DNA from 3 places in the Halomonas sp. McD50-4 genome. Region 2 is predicted to be linked to each of the others. Evidence: predicted binding sites of a transcription regulator. Region 2 holds the regulator's gene; each other region holds the start of a gene.
The links. The regulator PhoB, encoded in region 2, activates phosphate uptake and scavenging genes when phosphate is short. The targets are predictions, from matches to a motif close to TGTCATANNNNTGTCANA.
Positions count from the first base shown of each region.

Region 1 (7,103 bases), on a different contig from region 2:
ACTTGATACGGCGAAGCATCAGCATGCCGATGCCCATGATGACCAAGCCGATCATGATCGATAGCAGCAGGCTCTGGTTGAAGGTGAGATCGAGCCCCACGTGGGAGAGACCTTTGGTCAAGGTCACCATGGCAACGATGAACCCTACCAAGAATACGTAGCCCGGCACGTAGCGCTTGGCGGCCGTGAACGGGTTATCGTTCTCGAAGATCAGGTGGTGCACCGATTTGAACAGCACGAAGCCGATGGTACCGGCCAGCAGCGGGGAAACGACCCAGCTGGCAGCAATCGTGGTCACCGCGCTCCAATCGACGGTAGACGCCCCCAGACCGGCGACCGCAAAGCCTACGATCGCACCGACGATGGAGTGCGTGGTGGAGACGGGCCAACCTTTCACCGAGGCCACCAGCAGCCACGTACCGGCGGCCAATAGCGCCGCCAACATGCCGTACACCAAGAGTTGCGGGTCTTCTTGCAGCAGTTCGGGGTCGATGATCCCTTTACGGATGGTGTTGGTCACCTCGCCACCCGCCAGCCATGCGCCCAGGAATTCGAAGATCACCGCAATGATGATCGCCTGTTTGATGGTGATCGCTTTCGACCCCACCGAGGTGCCCATGGCGTTGGCCACGTCGTTGGCCCCCACGCCCCAGGCCATGAAGAAGCCGAACAAACAGGCCAGAATGATAAAGATGTCACCGTGCTGAGCAATAATCTGCATGAGTATCCCTTAGCGTGCGGTCAAAATCTGCAGGCGGCTGCCCACGCGCTCTGCGCGGTCAGAGACTTCACCGACCCACTCGATGATCTTGTAGAGAAAGATCACGTCCACCGGCGGCAGTTGGCTCTCCAACTCGAACAGTTGACGACGGATCGCCACCTGCTGGCTGTCGGCCTGATGTTCTAGGGTGTGGAGTTCGCGGATCATGTTCTGCATGACGTCGGAAACGTTGCGACCAAAGCCGGACTCCAGCAGGTCTTTCAACTCTTCCAATGCTTGGCGCGCTTGGGCCACACACGCCACACTGGTACGCATGTAGTCACGCATCGGCTCGGCCAACACGTCGGGCACGCGCATTTTACGGCCCAGCATGATGCCGGTAATGTCGCGGACTTTGTTGGCGATCTTGTCCTGCACACTGATCAGATCGAGCAGGTCAGAGCGCGAAACGGGCAGGAACATGGTGTTGGGCAAGTTCAGCCGCAGCTCTGTCTTCAGGGTGTCGGCGTCGTGCTCTAAGCGCGTCACGTTCTCGCGCAGTTCTGCCGCCGTATCCCAATCACCGGTCAACGTGGCCTCGAAGAACGGGAGCAGTTGATCGGCACATTCATTGGCCTTGACGATGTGGGCCAGCAGCGGCTGGAATGGCGAGCGGCCAAACATCGCGGAAAAAGGGTTGGAGGTTACCATAAAGCCTTTAGCCTGTTTTCGGGGAGCCTGGAAATGGCGGGCGCCAGTATAAAGAGTGCGCCCGCCGCCGTCATGAAAAGTTCATAATGTCATCAAAAATTAACCGAAATGTCACAATATCGAGGTGGCGATTGTCATGAAAGAGTCAACCAAAACGCCAGCCCCTACGGAAGTGGAGCTCAAGCTGGCCCTGCCCAGCGGTCAGTCGGGTGCGCTGTGCCATCATCCGTTACTGGCCGCGACGTCACCGCACCAGCAGCAGCTCGCCAACACCTACTTCGATACCCCCACAGGCGACTTGGCCGCCGCACGGGTGGCGGTGCGCCTTCGCACCATTGATCAGCAAGTGCTGCAAACCGTTAAAACGGCCGGCCAGGGCGGTGGCGGACTCTCCAGCCGACAGGAGTGGGAGTGGCAAGTTCCCTCCGCCGCTCTCGACCAGGCGGCGCTGGCAGAGCTGCCTCCGTTTCAAGGGGCGCTTGGTGATTGCATCGCAGCGCTGCGCCCGACGCTCAGCACCGATTTCACCCGGAAAAGCTGGCAGTTAGTATGGCAAGACAGCGACATCGAACTGGTGCTGGACGAAGGAGAGATCGTCTGCGGCAGCGCGCGAGCGCCGATTCGTGAAGTGGAGCTGGAACTGAAAGCCGGTGCCCCGGCAGCGCTCTGGACGCTCGCCGTCGAGTTGGCGAGCCAAATAGCGCTGCGCCCCTCCGATACCAGCAAGGCAGCGCGGGGCAATGCCCTAGGCCACCAGCACTGGCCGCTGCCCACCGCCAAGCGCCCTGCCGAGTGGCTGCACCGCGCCACCGTCGCGCTGGACGCCTATCATGATAGCGGCGACGCTGCGCATCTAAACGCCGCACGGCAGGCGCTGGATACGTTGGCCCAGCACCCCCAGCTCGATAGTGCAGCGCGCAGCGAGGCAGAAGCACTGCCCAACGCGCTGAATGCCCAAGGCATGCCGTCGACGACCTACGGCGTTGCTGCGTTAAATCTGGCCCGTCGCTTGGCCCACGAAACCGCGCTACGCTAACCACACTGCCCGATTGATGAAGCCGACTTCAGGATGATGCAATGAGCTTTCCCCTTACGCCCGGTGCCGACGGACTTCGCGCCCGGCTGTTTCACATTATTTTCGAATCCGATACGCCGGGGGCCAAGGCGTTCGACATTGCGCTCATCGTCGCCATCCTGCTGAGCGTGACGGTGATCTTGCTGGGCAGTATCGAGATCTATGCCGAACGTTACGGGCAGCTCTTCTTCTACGTAGAGTGGGCCTTTACGCTACTGTTCAGCCTGGAGCTGCTGGTCCGTCTTTACTGTTTGGAGCGCCCGACGGTCTACCTCAAGAGCTTTTATGGCATCGTCGATGTCGTGGCCATCATTCCCACTTGGCTGGTGCTGCTGGTGCCGGGCGCCCATGGGCTGGTGATCGTGCGAATTCTGCGCGTGCTGCGGATTTTTCGCATTTTACGGCTGATGGAATTCGTCGGCGAAGGTCGCCTACTGCTGGATGCGCTCAAACGCAGTCTGCGCCAGATTCTGCTCTTTTTTAGCAGCATTCTCATGGTCGTCACGCTGTTTGCCGCGCTGATGTACACCATCGAATCGCCCGAGGCGGGCTTTACCAGCATTCCCATGTCGATCTACTGGGCCATCGTGAGCATGACCACGGTGGGCTATGGTGACATCGTGCCCGCCACCCCCCTAGGGAAAGCCATCACCGTCATCCTGATGCTGATTGGCTACTCGATCATCGCCGTGCCCACCGGCGTGTTCTCGGCCCAAGTCATTCGTTCGATTCGTGAAGACCGCTACTCGGAAGAGGCCTGTCCTGGCTGCGGCCACGACCGTCATGAAAAGCGCGCCCGCTACTGCCTACGCTGCGGCACTTGGCTGGATGAAGATAGCGAAGACCCACGCAAGAAAGCGCAGAAAAAAGAGGACGACACTGACGATGACACACCAAGCGAGTCGTAGCGCTCATGCGGAAACGGGGGCGCCAAGCGCCCCCGTCGTACGACACGTTTAGTATCCGTCTTGAAACGGGGTGATGTCGCCACGCCCTTCCCGCACGATTTTTGGCGGCAGTTCGCGCAGGTCGATCACGCTGGTGGGGTCGAGGTGGCAAGCACCGCCGTCGATAATCAAATCCAGATGAGCCCCATAGCGGTCGCGGATCTCCTCGGGGTCGCTCATCGGCAGCGCCTCACCCACAGGAATGAGCGTCACGCTCATCAGCGGCTCGCCCAGCGCGTCGAGCAGCGCGTGGGTAATCCGGTGGTCGGGCACCCGTACGCCGATGGAGCGGCGCTTGGGATGCAGCAACAGGCGAGGCACCTCGGTGGTGGCATCGAGAATGTAGGTGTAAGGGCCCGGGGTGTGGGCCTTTAGCAGCCTAAATACGGCGTTATCCACCTTGGCGTAAGTACCAATTTCAGACAGGTCCGAACACACCAGGGTAAAGTTGTGCTTGTCATCCAACGAGCGCAGCCATTTGATTTTCTCGATGGCTTTTTTTTCGCCTAGATGGCAACCCAGCGCATAGCCCGAGTCCGTGGGGTACGCCACCACGCCGCCTTTGCGAATGATCTCGGTGGCTTGATCGATCAGCCGCTTTTGCGGGTTTTCCGGATGTATCTGAAAGTATTGGCTCATCGATGACTCCTAGTCGGCAGAAGTGAGAGTGTTCTCTTCAGCGTAGCTGATTCAACCGCTTAGCACCCACGGGCCAGCATGCCACTGGGGGCATCGCGCAGATGAGCCAAGCGAGGATGCTGCCAAATCGGCGGCGCGGCGGTACGGGGTACCGGGCTCATGCTGCCGGGGGCGGCATGGCTGCCGGGAAAGTGGAAGTCGCTACCCAGTGAGGCGTATAGCTCGCGTTCGACGAGCTGGCGCGCAAGGTCGCGGGTGGTGTCCGGGTTTTGCTGTCCGCTCACTAGCTCCACCCCTTGGCCTCCGGCGTCCATGAAGCTATCCATTAGCAGACCGCGTTTGCGCCGAGTGAGCCCGTAGCGTAGCGGATGAGCCAGCACGGCCACCCCGCCAGACGCCACGACCCAACCCACCACTTCGCTGATCTCCGACCAGTGGGCTTTGACATCGCCCTTCTTTCCGCTGCCTAGATAACGTTTGAACGCGCCGGCCCAGTCGGCCACCACGCCTTCCGCCACCAGCGCCCGGGCAAAATCGGGCCGCCCGAGCGGGCGATCGCTGCCCGCCTGGGCGCGGGCTTTTTCCAGCGCATTGGGCAGCCCCATCTTTTCTAATCTTGCGGCGATCACGTCGGCACGCTGGATGCGCGCGTCGCGCTGGCGCTCCAACCCCTCGACCATCGGCCCCTGCAAGCCGCCTGGCAGCAGCGCGACCACATGGATACCGATGCCCTGCCAGCGAGTGGACAACTCGCACCCAGGCACTAGGCAGAGCCCCTGCTGCTGGGCGGCGATGCTCGCTTCCGCCACCCCCGCCATGGTGTCGTGGTCGGTCAAGGAGAGGTGGGTGACACCGCGTTCGGCACACAGCGCGACCAGCTCGGTAGGCGAGAGCGCACCATCGGAAGCGGTCGAGTGCATGTGCAAATCCACCGTGTAACGCTGGTCGGCATCGAAGGCGGCGGGCAGTGCCGTCGCAAGAGCATTAGGAAGTAGTGGCATTAGCATGACGCCGTGTGGCGAGTTTGTCAGAATAGGCGTGTACAACACGAACAGGCTCGCCATGGTGCGCGCTAACCGGGGTGCGGTCAATGTATTGACCTTGGCGACAACGTCGCCACGTCCCCTGCCTTCAAGGAGTTATCCCCATGCTTTATGCCATTATCAGCGAAGACGTTGCCAACAGCCTAGAACGCCGCCTGGCGGCTCGCCCTGACCACCTTGCGCGTCTGGAAGCACTGCGCGACGAGGGGCGGCTCATTTTGGCAGGCCCACATCCCGCCATCGATGCCGATAACCCCGGCGATGCAGGCTTTAGCGGCAGCTTGGTCGTGGCGGAATTCGACAGTTTAGAAGAGGCGCAGGCATGGGCAGACGCCGATCCTTACATCATCGCAGGGATCTATGCCAAGGTAATTGTTAAGCCATTCAAAAAAGTTTTGCCTTGACGCTTTGGGGCGAGTATGGAGGGTCCGCCCGCTTTTTCACAGAGCCTGTGGAAAACTCTGTGAAAACCCGGCGGACGCTTTTCTATAAGCCAGAGATAGCGCCCCGATGAACAAATTGATCATTTTTTAACCAACCATTCATTACCCACGGATGCCCGCGTGACACAACGCCCTGCTCAAGCTCCCACCCTGCCGCCACTGGCGGCATTGAGCGCCCCACAGCTCACTTGGAACGACACATCACCCCACTCGGACGCCTTCGACGACGTCTATTTTTCCCGTGAGGATGGCCGTGCCGAAACCGAGCACGTGTTTTTGGGAGCGAACCGGCTGCCAGAGCGCTTTGCGGCGTGGCAGGCATCGCGGGCGTTCGTGATCGGCGAAACGGGCTTTGGCACTGGCCTCAATATGCTCTGTGCGTGGGCCTGTTTCGAGCAGAACGCTCCAGCCGACGCGCGACTGCACCTGTTATCCACAGAAAAATTTCCGTTAAGCCGGGAAGCGTTGACGCGCGCGCTCAGCGCCTGGCCCTCGTTGGCGAGTTATTCACAGGTGCTATGTGCCCTCTGGCCTGACGCGGTCAGCGGTATTCACCGCTTACATTTAAGCGAGCGTGTCACCCTCGACCTTCACTTTGGCGACACCACCGAACGGCTCAACCTGCTGGACGGCCAAGTGGATGCCTGGTTTCTCGATGGCTTTGCACCGTCGAAAAACCCGGATATGTGGCAACCCGAATTGTTCGAGGCCATGGCCGCCCGGTCTCGCCCGGGGGCGACGTTTGCCACCTTTACTTGCGCGGGCATCGTCAAGCGCGGCCTGAAAGCGGCGGGCTTTCACTGGCAGAAAGTACCGGGGTTTGGCCGCAAGCGAGAGATGCTGGCTGGTGGCATTGAAACGCCCCCAACCGATGCGCGGCGCAGCGCAACGCCCTGGTTCATGTCCCCCAATCACCACGACGCGCACCATGTGGTGGTGATCGGCGCGGGCCTAGCGGGAAGCAGCGTGGCGGCGGCGTTGGCCAAGCGCGGCAAACGGGTGACGGTCATCGAGCGCGACGCACCAGGCGCAGGCGGCTCCGGCAACCGCCAGGGGGCGCTCTATGTGAAGCTGGCGGTAGATACCAACCTTCAGAGCCGGTTCTATTTAGCGGGGCTTCTGTATAGCCAGCGCCAGTTTGGTCAGCTGGCGGCGGCTCATCCACAGGAGCCGCCGCTTTGGCAGCCGTGCGGCGTCGTGCAGCTGGCGCTCAGCGATAAAGAGGCCTCGCGCCAACGCCGCTTCATGGCCCATCACCCGCTGCCCGCCTCCGTCGTGTCGGCACACACCGGCACCACACTCAGCGAGCTGGCGGGCGTGCCGGTCTCGGCCTCCCAGGGGCTCTACTACCCACAAGCGGGGTGGGCACGGCCAAAACGGCTTTGCGAGCAGTGGTTGCAACACCCCCGCATTACCGTGCAGCGGGGCGACGTCACCGGGCTGGCACAGACATCGGAACAGACACCGAGATGGCAGGTCGCGCTGGCCAACGGAGAGAGACTGCAGGCCGACCACGTGGTGATCGCCACGGCGTCGCTGGCCAAT
Region 1 is NZ_JAKRFG010000002.1:32,147-39,249, reverse strand. It holds gene MHM85_RS02795 (inorganic phosphate transporter) at 1-721, opposite strand, end outside; gene MHM85_RS02790 (TIGR00153 family protein) at 731-1,411, opposite strand; gene MHM85_RS02785 (CYTH domain-containing protein) at 1,548-2,447, shown strand; gene MHM85_RS02780 (ion transporter) at 2,489-3,394, shown strand; gene MHM85_RS02775 (L-threonylcarbamoyladenylate synthase) at 3,443-4,072, opposite strand; gene MHM85_RS02770 (PHP domain-containing protein) at 4,132-5,073, opposite strand; gene MHM85_RS02765 (YciI family protein) at 5,220-5,519, shown strand; gene mnmC (bifunctional tRNA (5-methylaminomethyl-2-thiouridine)(34)-methyltransferase MnmD/FAD-dependent 5-carboxymethylaminomethyl-2-thiouridine(34) oxidoreductase MnmC) at 5,679-7,103, shown strand, end outside.
Region 1: the regulator PhoB is predicted to act here: its motif matches at 1,499-1,516, upstream of MHM85_RS02785 (CYTH domain-containing protein).

Region 2 (7,103 bases):
ACACTTGTACATAGATTATGCAAATCGACGAATGAGGAAGGATTGAGTGTACGAGGTGAGGCCGGTGAAACAAGTGGCCGAGCGGCGCTTTTAATCGTTGACCACCCGAGTGGCCGGGAATACGCAACGGAACAGTGCCCCTTCACCGGGCAACGACTCCACTTGGAGCTGCGCATCGTGGCGCAGGAGAACGTGTTTTACAATGGCTAGGCCCAGCCCAGTGCCACCGGTGGCGGTGCTGCGGCCCTTATCGACGCGGTAGAAGCGTTCGGTGAGACGCGGGATATGGACCGGATCGATCCCTTCACCGTCGTCGTCCACTTCGATGCAGGCACTGCCATTGGGCAGAGCCGCCCAGCGGAGCGTGATTTGACTTCCCTCCGGCGTATAGCGCACTGCGTTGAATGCCAAGTTGGAGATCGCACTGCGCAGCTCCTGCTCACTGCCGATTAGGCGCGCTTCGCAATCGAGTACGATCTGCACGCTGTGTTGCTGGTGAGACAGCGCCAGCGCATCGCGGCGAATACTCTCCAGCATCGGCCCGACGGCAAGCGGCTGGTGATCTTCTCCCCCTCGATCGATTTCGAGCCTAGAGAGTAGTAGCAGGTCGTTGACCAAGTTCTGCATGCGCTTGGTCTGCTCCTCCATTTGACCGATGCCTTTGCCCAAACGGGGCGGCAGCAGCTCTTTCAAATCGCCATAGGTTTCCAAGTAGCCCGACAGCACGGTCAGCGGTGTACGCAGCTCGTGAGACACGTTGGCCACGAAGTCACGGCGCATCTGTTCGAGGCGATGCAAGCGCGTAATGTCCCGGGCCATGACCAAGCGCTCGTCATCACCATAGAGCGTGATTTGATACTGCAGAATACGCCGCTCATCGATGGGTGAGGTGAGTGTTAGCGGCTCGCCATACTCCCGGGCATTGAAGTAGCTAATGAAGCGTGGGTCGCGCAGCAAGTTGGTAATATGCTGCCCGCGGTCATGGGCGGTTTGCAGGCCCAACATCTCGGTAGCCGCGCTGTTCCACCACTCTAAATCACCATGCCGATCCAGCATCACGACGCTATCACGCATCGCTTCCGAGGATTCCTGAATACGCGCAAGGGTCGCCCGCAGGCGGCTTTGCGTGATGCGTTGGCTCTTTTGATAGCGGTAGAGACGATCGAAAAGCTCACCCCAAAGCCCCGTTGCCGCGGGCGGCTCATCGTGAGGGTGAAGCGTCAGCCATTGGAACAGCGCCTTTAATTGGCGCAAGTGATAAATCAAACAGAATAAGAGGCCAGCGGCGAGCCCCACACCGGGATACCCCACCAGCCACCCCAGGCACATGCCCAATAGCGCCAGCCAGGTAATGCGCCACCATTCACGGCTCCACAGGCGCACGACTACACCCGAGCAGAGAAACGATACCCAGTGCCCCGCACTGTTTGAATCAAATTCTGGTGCGCCTCCCCTAGCGCCTTACGCAACCGGCGAATGTGCACGTCCACCGTGCGCTCCTCTACGTACACGTTGCCGCCCCACACCTGATCGAGAAGCTGGCTACGGGTATAGGCACGCTCTTGGTGGGTCATGAAAAACTGCAGTAATCGATACTCGGTAGGGCCCATCTCTAGCGCCTTGCCATGCGCGCTAACACGATGGCTCACCGGGTCTAACAGCAGCCCATTGATTTCGATGGGATCTTCCACGCCGCGCGGGGTCGCCCGACGCAGAACGGCTTTCAGGCGCGCTACCAGCTCACGGGGCGAAAACGGCTTGGTGATGTAATCGTCGGCGCCCGCTTCCAGACCTTGGATCTTATTATCCTCTTCGCCCTTGGCGGTCAGCATGATGATCGGCAGTTCCGCAGTAGCCTCTTCGCGCTTGAGACGGCGTGCCAATTCGATGCCGCTGGTGCCAGGCATCATCCAGTCCAGCAGCAGCAGGTCGGGCTGATGATCTACGACCATCGCGTGGGCATCCTGGGCGTTATCCGCTTCAAGCACGCGATAGTCAGCCATTTCCAGCGCCACAGCGATCATCTCGCGAATGGGCGCCTCATCATCGACGATCAGTACGGTCTTGGCGGTCATTCCAGGGCCTCACGGTGTGCTAAGAAAGCTCATGTATGCGAAAACGGTTCAGTGACATGTCTGTGACGATAACACCATGACTTAATGACAATTCTATGACACCCAGCAATATTAGCCAGCCACGGGCCACTCGCTTAGAGCAATGCCGGCAAAGACCAAGAGCCCCGACCAGTGATTATTCAAAAACGCTTGGAAACAGCGATCACGCTCCCGGTGAACGATCAAACGCTGTTGATGGGCAAAGGTTGCCGCCATTCCGACCACACCGAGCCAGAAGAAACCGCCCAGGCTCGCCATCAGCCCCACCCAAATCAACAACGCCAGGGTGGCAAGCTGCAGCAAGCCAATGATGAGACGGTCGGCACTGCCAAACAGCACCGCCGTGGATTTGATGCCGATCTTCAGGTCGTCATCGCGATCGACCATGGCGTATTGGGTGTCGTAGGCCACTGTCCATAGCACGTTAGCGCTGAACAGTAGCCACGCCACGAGTGGCACCTCGCCAAGCACGGCGCCAAACGCCATTGGAATCGCCCAGGAGAACGCCGCCCCCAGGACCACTTGGGGAAAGTGGGTATAGCGCTTCATGAAGGGATAAATGAACGCTAGCAGCACACCGCCGAAGGAGAGCAGCACGGTAAACCAATTGGTCAACAGGACCAACACGAAGGCCGCCGCCACCAGCGCCACGAATAGCAGCTGCGCCTCGGTTTCACTAATACGGCCGGTGGCCAGCGGCCGCTGCTGGGTACGCTTTACGTGGCCATCGAAGTGGCGGTCGGCGTAGTCGTTCACCACGCAACCTGCCGCGCGCATTACGTACACCCCGGCAATGAAAATCAGCAGTACATCGCGGCCCGGCACCCCGTCCGAGGCGATCCACAGCGCCCATAGCGTTGGCCACATCAACAGCCAAGTACCTATCGGCCGGTCCAAGCGCATTAGCTGTAGGAAATCGGTCAGGCGGGCCCACCCGGTTGGGCGCAACAGAGAACGGTCCATGCTCATGCTTACCTCGTCGAAAAAGTCGCTGCGTTAGCCTAGCGCGACGGCAGGCCCAGTGCATCTGTCATGGTGGATAAAAAGTACTCCTGCACCAGCAACGACAGCCCGCCGTGCTCAAAGACGGAGCGCCGCCCCCAAAGGCTACTGGACGACGATCCCAGCGTCAGCCGGTTGAATGGCGGCGCGGCCGACGTTACTTCCAGCGGCCCGCGCACCAAATCAGGCTTCTGGAATAGCCAGCTGCCTAGCGAACGCTCACCTAAGTTGCCCAACCCTTTGCCCTGCAGGTGGTGAAGCGGTGCCACCGAACGCGCCACGACCCACGGCGTATCATCGATACACAGCGCCACCTCACGCAGCCACGCATAGCGGCGGTGTGCAATGCCCAGGGCAAGGGCTTCATCGCGCTGGGGCAGGCCGATGGTCTGGCGCAACACGCGCACCCGAAATGCGCCCGGCTTACCGGCGGCCATCAGGCGGGCGGTCAACGAATCCGTGGAGGCGACCCACTGCCACCAAAGCGCGCTCATGGCTGGCCGAGCAGCGGCCACCGGCAGCCACTGAGGAAAGAGTGAAAACTCGGGGGCGGTCACCTAGGCCTCCAGGGCAGTCAATTGAGAGTGAGCTAGTGTAACATGGTGGTTTGTAGGCTTTTGTTCCACCGACGTCAGGGGACGGTATGCCCAACTCACACACGACCTCTTCCACGCCCTCTCCTCACTCAGCTGCGCTGGCGATCGTCGGAACCGGCATGGCAGGCGTGGGCCTAGCGCGTACCCTGCGACGCCAGGGAGATACACGCACTATCACGCTGATCAGTGCAGACAGCGGCGATGACTACAGCAAGCCCCTGCTTTCCACCGGCTTTGCCAAACGCCTCGGCCCCGACAAGCTCGCCCAGCGCGATGCCAGTGCACTGGCAGACGAACTCAAAGCCGAGGTCATTACCCACACCCAAGTGACGCATCTAGATGTGGACAACCAAACGCTACACCTGAGCAGCGGCGCCACGCTTCGTTACGATGACGTGGTGCTGGCCACCGGTGCCGCCCCTCGCAGGCCATTCAGCGTGCCCAGCGCACTGGCGGAGCGTTGCTTTACCGTCAATGACTTAGACGACTACCGGCACCTGCATGAAGCACTCACTCAGCCGAGCCGCGTGGCGATCATTGGGGCCGGGCTCGTTGGCTGTGAATTCGCCAATGACTTGCACGCAGGCGGACACCAACTCACCGTAATCGCGCCGGAGAGCGCCCCACTGCCGCGGCTGCTGCCCGAACCACTGGGTCATGCGCTGGCCAATGCGTTTCACGCGGCAGGCATTCGCCTCGCACTAGGGCGCAGCTTGGACACGCTTTCCCAAGCGGCCGACAACGCCGTAGCTTTGCACTTGGATAACGGCGAGCGGCACGCGGTAGATCTCGTCCTCTTCGCCACCGGCTTGATACCACGCACGGCGTTAGCAGAGGCCGCTGGCCTAACCGTAAGTGCCAGCGGCATTCACGTCGACCGCCAACTCCGCACTCGCCAGCCTAACGTTTATGCCCTGGGTGATGCGGCCTGTATCGACGGTGTGAACGCCATGTATGTCCAGCCGCTGCAAGCCAGCGTTAAAGCGTTGGCGGCGACGCTCACCGGCACGCCTACCGCGGTTCGCTTTGGCGCATGGCCCGTGGTGGTCAAAACGCCGCTACTGCCCATCGTGGCCTACCCACCAACGCAGCCACCCAAACGCTGGCGAATCGAAGGCGACGGTGACGATTTCACCGCCTTGGCCGAAGATAAAGACGGTCGTTTGATTGGTTTTGCGTTGACAGGCGGCTGTGTGAGAAGGAAAGTGGAGCTTTCCAGAGCCGCCCCCACCCTGCTAGGCTGATTTTCGCCGCGTTCGCGACTAGGCTAAAAAAGCTCCGCCTGCTGGGGTAAGCCGAGCAACCAACAACATTGATGTCTGTTTTTTCACAAGGGAGATTCCTTTATGCGCAAACCTGAACTCGCTGCCGCGATTGCTGAAAGTGCTGACCTGTCCAAAGACAAAGCGGGCCAAGTGCTCAACGTCATTCTGGACGAAATCACCAACAGCGTCGCCAAGGGCGAAGACGTCGCCTTGATCGGTTTTGGCACCTTTACCGTTCGCGAGCGCGCTGCCCGCACCGGTAAAAACCCGCAAACCGGCGCACCGCTGCAGATTCCGGCCAGCAAAAACGTGGCATTCAAGCCAGGCAAAGCGCTCAAGGACGCCGTTTCCTAATGAAGCTTTCGCTGACGCTGTGGCTGCTGGGCTTTATGCTCAAGCGAGCCCTGCGCCGCAAGCCGCGCTTTCGTGAGCAGCTCGAGCGCATGCGCGGCCTGGACTGGGGTGTCGCTACGGAAGACTTAAGCACCGCCCGCTACTACCGGATGGCGCCTAACGGCATCACCACCGGCAAGGGGTTGCCCGTCGATCTAGATCTTGAGCTGCGCTTTCGCGATCAAGACGCGGCGCTGCGTATTCTCAAGAAGCCTACCCAGCAGGCGTTTCTAGACGGCATGGTGGCAGGAGACGTCCGCCTCGTCGGCGACTCCTCCGATATGAACAAGCTGCAAAAATTGTTGAAGTATTTGTAGCAAGCTTTGCGGCATGGAACGAACAGTCAAGGGGCAATCCCGCAGAGGTATAACGGCTATCGATGGACATACCTCATCAACGCTTAGTGTACTTCCGCGTTACCCTGGAATCTGGTTCTGTGCGCCGAGCGGCAGCGCGCTTGGATATCGCTCCCTCGGCCGTCAGCAGGCAAATTGCGCTGCTGGAAGAGGCCCTGGGTGCGACGCTCATGGAGCGCCAGCGCGACGGCATCTCACCTACTCCCGTAGGTGAGATGCTGCTTGAGTATTGTGAACGTCGTGGCGCCCTCGATGAAGGATTCATTGCCTCGCTGGAGTCCTATCAGCGCATGGAGACCGGCAAGATATCCCTGACCGTTGGCGAAGGGTTTGTCAGCGACTTGGTGGCTTCTCCTCTGCATGAGTTCACTCAACGCTATGCGGGCATTCAGCTCGACATCCACACGGCGGGTACCTCGGGCATCATCGAGGCGGTGGTGGGCGATCACAGCCACATTGGCTTGATGTTCCATGAGCGCACCCATCCCCAACTTCGTTTCTGGGCCTCCAGCCCGCAGCCGCTGATGGCGATTCTCCCGCCCAGTCATCCCTTAACCTGCCAAGCCACCCCGCTCACGCTAACTCAGCTTAGCGATCAGCCGATGGCCATGTGGGATACCACCCATGGCGTGCGTCAAATGGTCGATCAAGCTTTCCAGCAGGCTCGCATTGCCCCCCGCATGGCGATGAATACCAACTCCATGGTGATTCTGGCGCAATATGTCCGCAGCGGCATGGGTATTACCCTGCTGCCCGCGTTTGCCGTCGCCCACGACCTGGAAGCGGGAACGCTGGTAGCACGCCCCGTCGATCACCCGCTATTTCAGCGCTCCCAGGCCCACATGGTCACCCGTGTAGGCCGCCAACAGCCCAAGGCCAGCATCCTGCTACTGCGCCATCTACAGCGCTGGATGCAAGCCTTCCGCGACCCGGCGTTAGATCAGCCGACGCCACTGCCATAACCAAACGCCACGCTGGCTTCTGGCGCGGTTTCCACCCAGACGCTTTGCGGCACGGTGTATTCGCGTAGGCCATCCAACCCGCTGGAGCGACCAAAACCGCTGTCGCCAAAGCCACCGAACGGTGACATCACGCTGATGGCCTTGTAGCTATTGATCCATACCGTGCCAGCGCGCAGCTGACCGGCCACACGATGTGCCCGCGCCACGTCCTGGCTCCATACCGCCCCCGCCAAACCAAAGCGGGTGTCGTTCGCCAATCGAATGGCTTCCTCTTCATTGTCAAAGGCCATCGCGACGAGCACTGGCCCAAAGACCTCTTGTTGGGCAATCTCCATATCAGGGGTGACATCCACCAGCACGGTAGGCGCGATAAAATAGCCCTGGGCGTCGTCAGGCAAACCTTCAGGACGTTTGC
Region 2 is NZ_JAKRFG010000006.1:16,030-23,132, reverse strand. It holds gene phoR (phosphate regulon sensor histidine kinase PhoR) at 91-1,383, opposite strand; gene phoB (phosphate regulon transcriptional regulator PhoB) at 1,386-2,075, opposite strand; gene ubiA (4-hydroxybenzoate octaprenyltransferase) at 2,187-3,077, opposite strand; gene MHM85_RS08965 (chorismate lyase) at 3,116-3,673, opposite strand; gene MHM85_RS08960 (FAD-dependent oxidoreductase) at 3,760-4,956, shown strand; gene MHM85_RS08955 (HU family DNA-binding protein) at 5,059-5,331, shown strand; gene MHM85_RS08950 (hypothetical protein) at 5,331-5,687, shown strand; gene MHM85_RS08945 (LysR family transcriptional regulator) at 5,750-6,688, shown strand; gene MHM85_RS08940 (aldehyde dehydrogenase family protein) at 6,667-7,103, opposite strand, start outside.

Region 3 (7,103 bases), on a different contig from region 2:
ATCGCGCGCCTTTCTGCGGCGTTAGCCGGGCACACCATTGATCTGTTGATCAACAACGCGGGTCTGCTGCGCGATGATGTGCTGGGAGATATCGAGATCGACAGCCTACGCCAGCAGATGGAAATCAATGCCTATGCACCGCTACGAGTATCCGAAGCGCTTCTGCCGCTGATGAAAAAGGGCAGTAAAATCGCCAATATTACCAGCCGGATGGGCTCTTTAGCCGACAACGACTCAGGCGGCCGCTACGGCTATCGCGCGTCAAAAGCGGCGCTGAACGCCTTTGGTAAATCGCTGGCCATCGATCTCAAGCCTCGCGGCATCGCCGTGGCACAGCTGCATCCGGGCTATGTGAAAACCCGGATGGTCAACTTTGGCGGCCACATCAGCCCCCAGGAAGCCGCAACGGGCATTGCCGCCTGCATCACAGCGCTCAACTTAGAGAATAGCGGCGGCTTCTGGCACTCCAATGGCGAACAGTTGCCTTGGTAGACGTGCCTTGAGCCGACTGGGCATGCCTTAGATCACGCGCTTGCGGATTTGCGACGAGAGCTGCTCAAAACCAATCACCACCACAAGGATCACCAGAATAATGGTGAGCGCGCGGTCGTAGTTAAACAGCCGCATGGCGGCGGCGAGTTCGACGCCAATGCCGCCTGCGCCCACCAGCCCTAGCGTGACCGCTGAACGCAGCGCTTTTTCGACGCTGTATAAGCTGGTGGCCGTCATGGAGGCGAGGGTTTCTGGCAAAATCGCACCCCCAATCACGGATAGCCTACCGGCCCCGGTGGCGGTTAGCGCATCGGAGGGACCAGGGTGGACTTCCTCGATCCGTTCTGAGAAAAAGCGGGCGGCAAAACCAATCGTATCCATCACGATGGCCAGCACGCCCGCCATTGGCCCTAACCCTACCGCGACCACAAAGATCAGTGCCCAGATAAGGTCTGGAATGGTGCGCATGGTGGCAATCATCAGCCGCGTGATAGAGCGCACCCATGGGGCGGGGGAGGTATTGCGCGCCGCCAGCAGTGCAAACGGCACGCTGAGGATAACGCCCAGCGTTACGCCGACAATGGCAATGTTGAGGGTTTCATACATCGACCATGCCAATACGTCTAAATTGCTGAGATCCGGAGGGAAAGCCCGCCCTATGAAGTGACCTAGGTTCGTCGCCCCGCGTATCAAACGCTCGAGTGTGACATTGGTGGCCATGACGCCTTGTATAAACAGCGCTAAAAAGCCGAGGCTGATGCCCCAAACAAACAGGGAAGGGCGGCGAAAACGGGGAGGCAGGCTGGCAGTTGGCGGTAGCTTCGATGGCATGTTAGATCGCCCTAAGCGGTTGGTGGGTCGTGGAGGATGAGGGCGTTTGCTCGACACGGGTGTCACCTTGATAGAGCGCCTGCATATCGCTCAGCGTGGCCGCCTCGCGAGGCGTATCAAGCACTACGGTGCCCGCTTTCATGCCCACAATACGGTCACCGTACTGTTGCGCTAGCTCTAGCTGATGCAGCGTACACAGCACAGTGAGCCCACGTTCGCTCACTACCTCTAGCAGCAGATCCATAATCTCGCGGCCCGCTTTCGGGTCCAGGCTGGCGATGGGCTCATCCGCGATGATGATGTGGGCGTCCTGCATCAGCGTTCTGGCAATGGCGACGCGCTGCTGTTGACCGCCTGATAGCTCGCGACAGCTTGCCAGGGCCTTATGGGCCAAACCCACCCGGTCCAGCGACTGCATGGCGCGCTCGCGAAGCGTTTGGCTCGCGGTGCAAGAGAGTGTCGACAGTAAGCCAAGGCGCTGCTGGCCCAGTGCGCCATACAGCACGTTTTGAAACACACTGACGTTCTGTACCAAGTTAAACTGCTGAAAAACCACGCCAACTTTTTGACGCAGTGTGCGCAAACGCGGTTTGGAAATCTGCGAAAGCGATTCGTTGAAAATGTGAATGTCGCCCTGATCGTGGGGGGCTAAGCCATTGATACAGCGCATCAGCGTGGATTTACCGCAGCCGTTGGCCCCCAGCAAAATGACACACTCCCCTTTGGGGATGCTGAGCGTTAGCCCACGCAGGACATGTAAGCTGCCGTAATGTTTGTGAACGTTAGAAAGATCGATGGCATTCATACAAAAACCTCCTGCGCAGATGCCAGGAGGGAGAGTGAAACGACAGACATGAGAGACCTACCGTGTCTTGGTACTCAAAGAGCCTTTGCTTGATCAACGCACGTCCCTGTGCGATCACGATAAAGGGAGCGGTTGAAAACGAATTAGAGCGGAATGCCTGCTGCTTCGTAGGCTTGGCGCACGACATCGTAATCTTCATTGGTGCGGTCAAAGCCCAGCGAGGAGTCGCGGTTTAAAAACTTATCTTCGTTGCGGTCGGTGGCAATCAGCGCGTTCCACAGGGTGTCGCTGTTCTCTTCCAGAGTGCTGCGCAGTGCTGTTTTGCAGGCGTCGTCTAGCGATCCGCGCATCACCACTGGGTCGCCAGGCAGTACGTTGCTGGTGGCAATCACGCGATACTCGCCGTTCGGGTCCATCGCTTGAATCTCTTCGATATCGCGGTTACCGCCGCCCATGGCATCCACATCGCCGTTAACCAGCGCTGCAATACGGGCATCGCCAGCCATAATAATCTCAAGGTCGCGATCAATATCCAGCCCCGCATCAACCAGCATCTGGCTTGGGAAAATATGGCCGCTGGTTGAGCCCACGTCTTTCAAAGCGACCCGGTGGCCTGCCAGGTCTTCCAGCGACTGAATATCGCTATCGGCGGGAACATAAAAGCTGCTGCCGTAGTGGGGGCGTTCAATCGCAAACAGAATTTCAATGTCGCTTTCGCGGTCGAACAAGACGAACTCAGACGGACCTGCAAATACGAGGTCTACGTCATCATACTGCAGCGCAGTGCCTGCGGCGGTGTGGTTGCTCAGACTAAACATCTCAAGCGTGAGGCCGGTGGTCTCCTCAAACGCTTCAGCAAAGGGGCCAAACGCTTCTGCGAGCGGGCCCATTCCTTCAATGCCGGTATCGGCCATGCGGATAGGAGTGGGGCATACGTTGCTTAAATCGCTATTGGCGTGGGCGGTAGACACGGTAAAGGTTGCGGCGGCTATCGCCATCGTTAACAGTGTTCTCGTCATGGTCATGGTCATGGTCATGGTCATGGTCATGGTCATGGTCATGGTCATGTTCCCTTCAGCTGTTTTTTTTGCGGTGACTACCTAGCGGTAGTCGCTCGTTATGATCAGCAGTAGGGTGGCAGTTCACTGTGACACTTAGGTGTAGTCAAGGTGACGGTATGATCACGTGCAGATGACAGACTAATGGCCTAGCCCCCTCACTCGACAAGGAGCATGGTTATGGATGCGTTACGAACAGGTATCACGCTAGGGACAGCGCTGTGGGCAGTTACCCCAGCAGCATTGGCGCAGTCGTTTACCCTCACCCTTTACCATACTAACGATTTGCATGGTCACACCGATGCTTATCCGTCACTGATTACCACGCTCAATGAGGCGAAAGCCACCTATGGCGATGGCCTGCTGCTGGACGCAGGCGATATTTTTTCCGGCACGCTCTATTTCAACGAGTTCCAGGGCCAAGACGCATTGGCCTTTATGAACGCAATGGGTTACGACGCCTTTGTGCCCGGTAACCATGAGTTTGATTTAGGGAGCCCCGAGGGCGGCCATCAGGCGCTGGCGGCCTTTTTCGCGGAGGCTGATTTCCCCATTCTGGGCGCGAACCTGGATTTTACTGCTGCCCCTGAGTTCGCTGAGCGGTTGGGTGAATCGGTCAGTGCTTCACCGCAGGCGGGCTATCTCTATGACGGCATCATTGTGGAACAAGATGGCGAGCAGATCGGCATTTTCGGCTTGAGCACACAGGACAGTGAAACGATTTCCAGCCCTGGTGAGGTCACCATTAGCGATTACCGTGAAGCGGCGGACGCCATGGTGGCGGCCTTTGAAGCGCAAGGGGTCAATAAGATTATTGCCCTCACGCACTTAGGCTATGACAGCGACCCCAGCGTCGGCAATGATCGTTTGTTGGCTCGGCATGTTGAGGGTATCGATATCATCATCGGCGGCCATAGTCACACGCAGGTAACGCCGCCGACGCTGGTGAGCCACTTCTCAGCGGGTGATGCGAAAGCACCGACGGCCATCGGCCAAGCGGGTGAGTATGGAAAGTATCTAGGTGTGATGCAGGTGACGTTCGATGCAGAAGGCGTGGTTCAAACGGTCAGCGGTGAATTACTTGCCACCGAAGAGCGCACGCCGGATGAGGCTGCGTTGGCACAGCTCGCCCCGTTTACGGAAGCGATTGAAACCCTGCGTGATCAGCAGGTGGGCGCAGCGGCTATCCTTGCGTTGCCGAACCCTCGTCACGGTCAGGGCGATGCCATGAGCGTGCGTGCAAATGAAACGGTGCTGGGTAACTTGATTGCCGATGGTCAGCTTTACGCCGCACAGCGGGTGGCGCCAGACACCATCATGGCGTTTCAAAATAGCGGCGGTATTCGTGAAGCGCTGCCCAAAGGCGAGGTCACGGTGGGCGATCTGATTGCCGTGCAGCCGTTTGGCAATCGCCTCACGCTGCTGGAAGTGACGGGCGCTGAACTGCTGGAGACTTTTGAAATTGCGCTCGCCAACGCCCCAGAAGAGAACGGTGGCTTTTTGCAGGTCTCCGCTGGGACAGAGTTGGTCTTCGACAGTCGCTTGCCGGTGGGGAAGCGGGTGGTGAGCTTGAAGGTGAATCGAGAGGGCGCGATGCAGGCCATTGATCCCGATACCACCTATACCGTGGCAACCAATAACTTTACTGCAGCGGGCGGCGACAGCCACGCGGCGCTAGGGGCCGCCTATGATGATGGCCGTAACACCATCGTGGGCAATACGGACTGGGAAATGCTGCGTGACCACATCGCGGCACTTGGTGAGGTGTTTTACCAACCTGAAGGACGCATTACCGATCTTGCCCAGGGCGAGTAGCTTGGCCACCCGCCGAAGGCGCTAGGTACTTACGTACTAATGAAAGGTGCGCTTGCCAGTGGTGCTGTTGAACGGATGCAGCGCATCACCGGTGACATATACCTGCAGCGTTTCGCCTTCACGCACCGGCGGCTGGCCTGCCGTGCGAATCACCGTAGGCTGTTCGCTGCCCGCCAAGTTAACGTAGAGATGGCTCTCTGCACCAGCAGCCTCGAACAGCATCAAGGTCGTGTCTAGTGTGACGTAAGGCACTGTTGGTAGGGTGAGCTGCATATCGTCTGGGCGTATGCCGACGGTATCGGTCTCTTTTGGCAACTGGCTTAGCACGCCTTGGGTGTCCTGCTGCTGCAGGTAGGCCAGCGGCAGCATGTTCATGGCGGGGGAGCCGATGAACTCCGCCACGAACATGGTGGCCGGTCGGGCGTAGATCTCCATTGGGGTGCCTACCTGTTCGATCTGTCCGGCATTGAGCACCACGAGCCGGTCACCCAGCGTCATTGCTTCGAGCTGGTCGTGGGTCACGTAGAGGCTGGTGGTTTTTAACCGCCGCTGAAGCTGCTTGATCTCGACGCGCATCTGGACGCGCAGCTTGGCATCCAGGTTAGAGAGCGGCTCGTCAAACAGAAACGCGGCGGGTTCGCGCACTAATGCACGCCCCATGGCCACACGCTGGCGCTGGCCGCCAGAAAGTTTGCGCGGCTTGCGTTCTAAAAAATCCTCAATTTCCAGCATCTTGGCCGCTGCGCGCACCCGCTGTTCAATAGCGTCTTTCTTGAAGCCGCGATTTTTCAGGCCATAGGCCAAGTTGTTGTACACCGTCATGTGGGGGTAGAGGGCATAGTTTTGGAACACCATGGCGATATCCCGCTCGGCGGGCTCAAGTTGGTTCACCACTCGCTCGCCGATCTTTAACGTGCCTTCAGTGATGCTCTCCAGGCCTGCCACCATGCGCAGCAGCGTGGATTTACCGCAGCCAGAAGGCCCCACCAGCACCACGAACTCGCCATCTTGGATATGTAAATCGACGCCTTTGACCGCTGCCACGTTGCCCGCGTAGGTTTTTTTCAGCCCTTCCAAGGTAATGCTGGCCATGGTTATTTCTCCGTCTCGGTCAGGCCTTTCACAAACAGGCGTTGCATGAGCAAAATCACTAATACCGGTGGCAGAGCCGCCATCACCACGGCGGCCATGATGAGATGCCACTGCGGGTTCTCTTCCGATGTCATGCGCTGAATACCCATTACGATGGTGTAGTAGTCCGGATCGGTGGTAATCAGCAGCGGCCATAGATATTGGTTCCAGCCGTAAATGAACATGATCACGAACAGTGCGGCGATATTGGTGATCGAGAGCGGCATCAGAATGTCTTTAAAGAATTTCAGTGGGCCTGCGCCATCGACCCGCGCGGCTTCCAACATCTCCTCGGGGATCGTCATAAAGAACTGCCGAAACAGAAACGTCGCGGTGGCGGAAGCAATCAGCGGTATCGACAGCCCGGCAAAGCTATTGAGCATGTTGAGATCCGCGACCACCTGAAAGGTAGGAATGATGCGCACCTCCACCGGTAGCATCAGCGTCAGAAAGATCAGCCAGAAGAAAAACAGTCGAAAGCGGAAGCGGAAGTAAACGATAGCAAAGGCGGAAAGCAGCGAGATCGACAGCTTACCCACGGTAATCGCCATGGCCATGATGAAGCTGTTCCATAGCATGGTGCCGGCCGGCGGTGCGCCCGCGTTCGACACGCCGGATTGCCACATGCGGGTAAAGTTTTCGATGCCGTGGGCACCGGGCAGCATCGGCAGCGTGCCGCGCAGCAGGTCGCCGGGCGCTTGGGTCGAGGCCACCAGCGCCACGTAGACGGGAAACACTACCACCGCTACGCCGAGCATCAGCGTTAAGTGGGCAAAAAAGTTCGCCCAGGGACGATTTTCAACCATGACACGACTCCAACAGTCAGCCTGCGGCTAGTAGTTCACCCGGCGCTCGATAAAGCGGAACTGCACTACCGTGAGTGCTACCACGATCGCCATCAAAATCACCGACTGCGCGGCGGATGACCCCAGGTTGAGGCCCACGAAACCATCGGCGTACACCTTGTACAC
Region 3 is NZ_JAKRFG010000019.1:40,347-47,449, reverse strand. It holds gene MHM85_RS17350 (SDR family oxidoreductase) at 1-492, shown strand, start outside; gene phnE (phosphonate ABC transporter, permease protein PhnE) at 520-1,323, opposite strand; gene MHM85_RS17340 (phosphonate ABC transporter ATP-binding protein) at 1,325-2,128, opposite strand; gene phnD (phosphate/phosphite/phosphonate ABC transporter substrate-binding protein) at 2,272-3,189, opposite strand; gene MHM85_RS17330 (5'-nucleotidase C-terminal domain-containing protein) at 3,367-5,001, shown strand; gene MHM85_RS17325 (sn-glycerol-3-phosphate import ATP-binding protein UgpC) at 5,038-6,093, opposite strand; gene ugpE (sn-glycerol-3-phosphate ABC transporter permease UgpE) at 6,096-6,938, opposite strand; gene ugpA (sn-glycerol-3-phosphate ABC transporter permease UgpA) at 6,966-7,103, opposite strand, start outside.
Region 3: the regulator PhoB is predicted to act here: its motif matches at 3,308-3,325, upstream of phnD (phosphate/phosphite/phosphonate ABC transporter substrate-binding protein).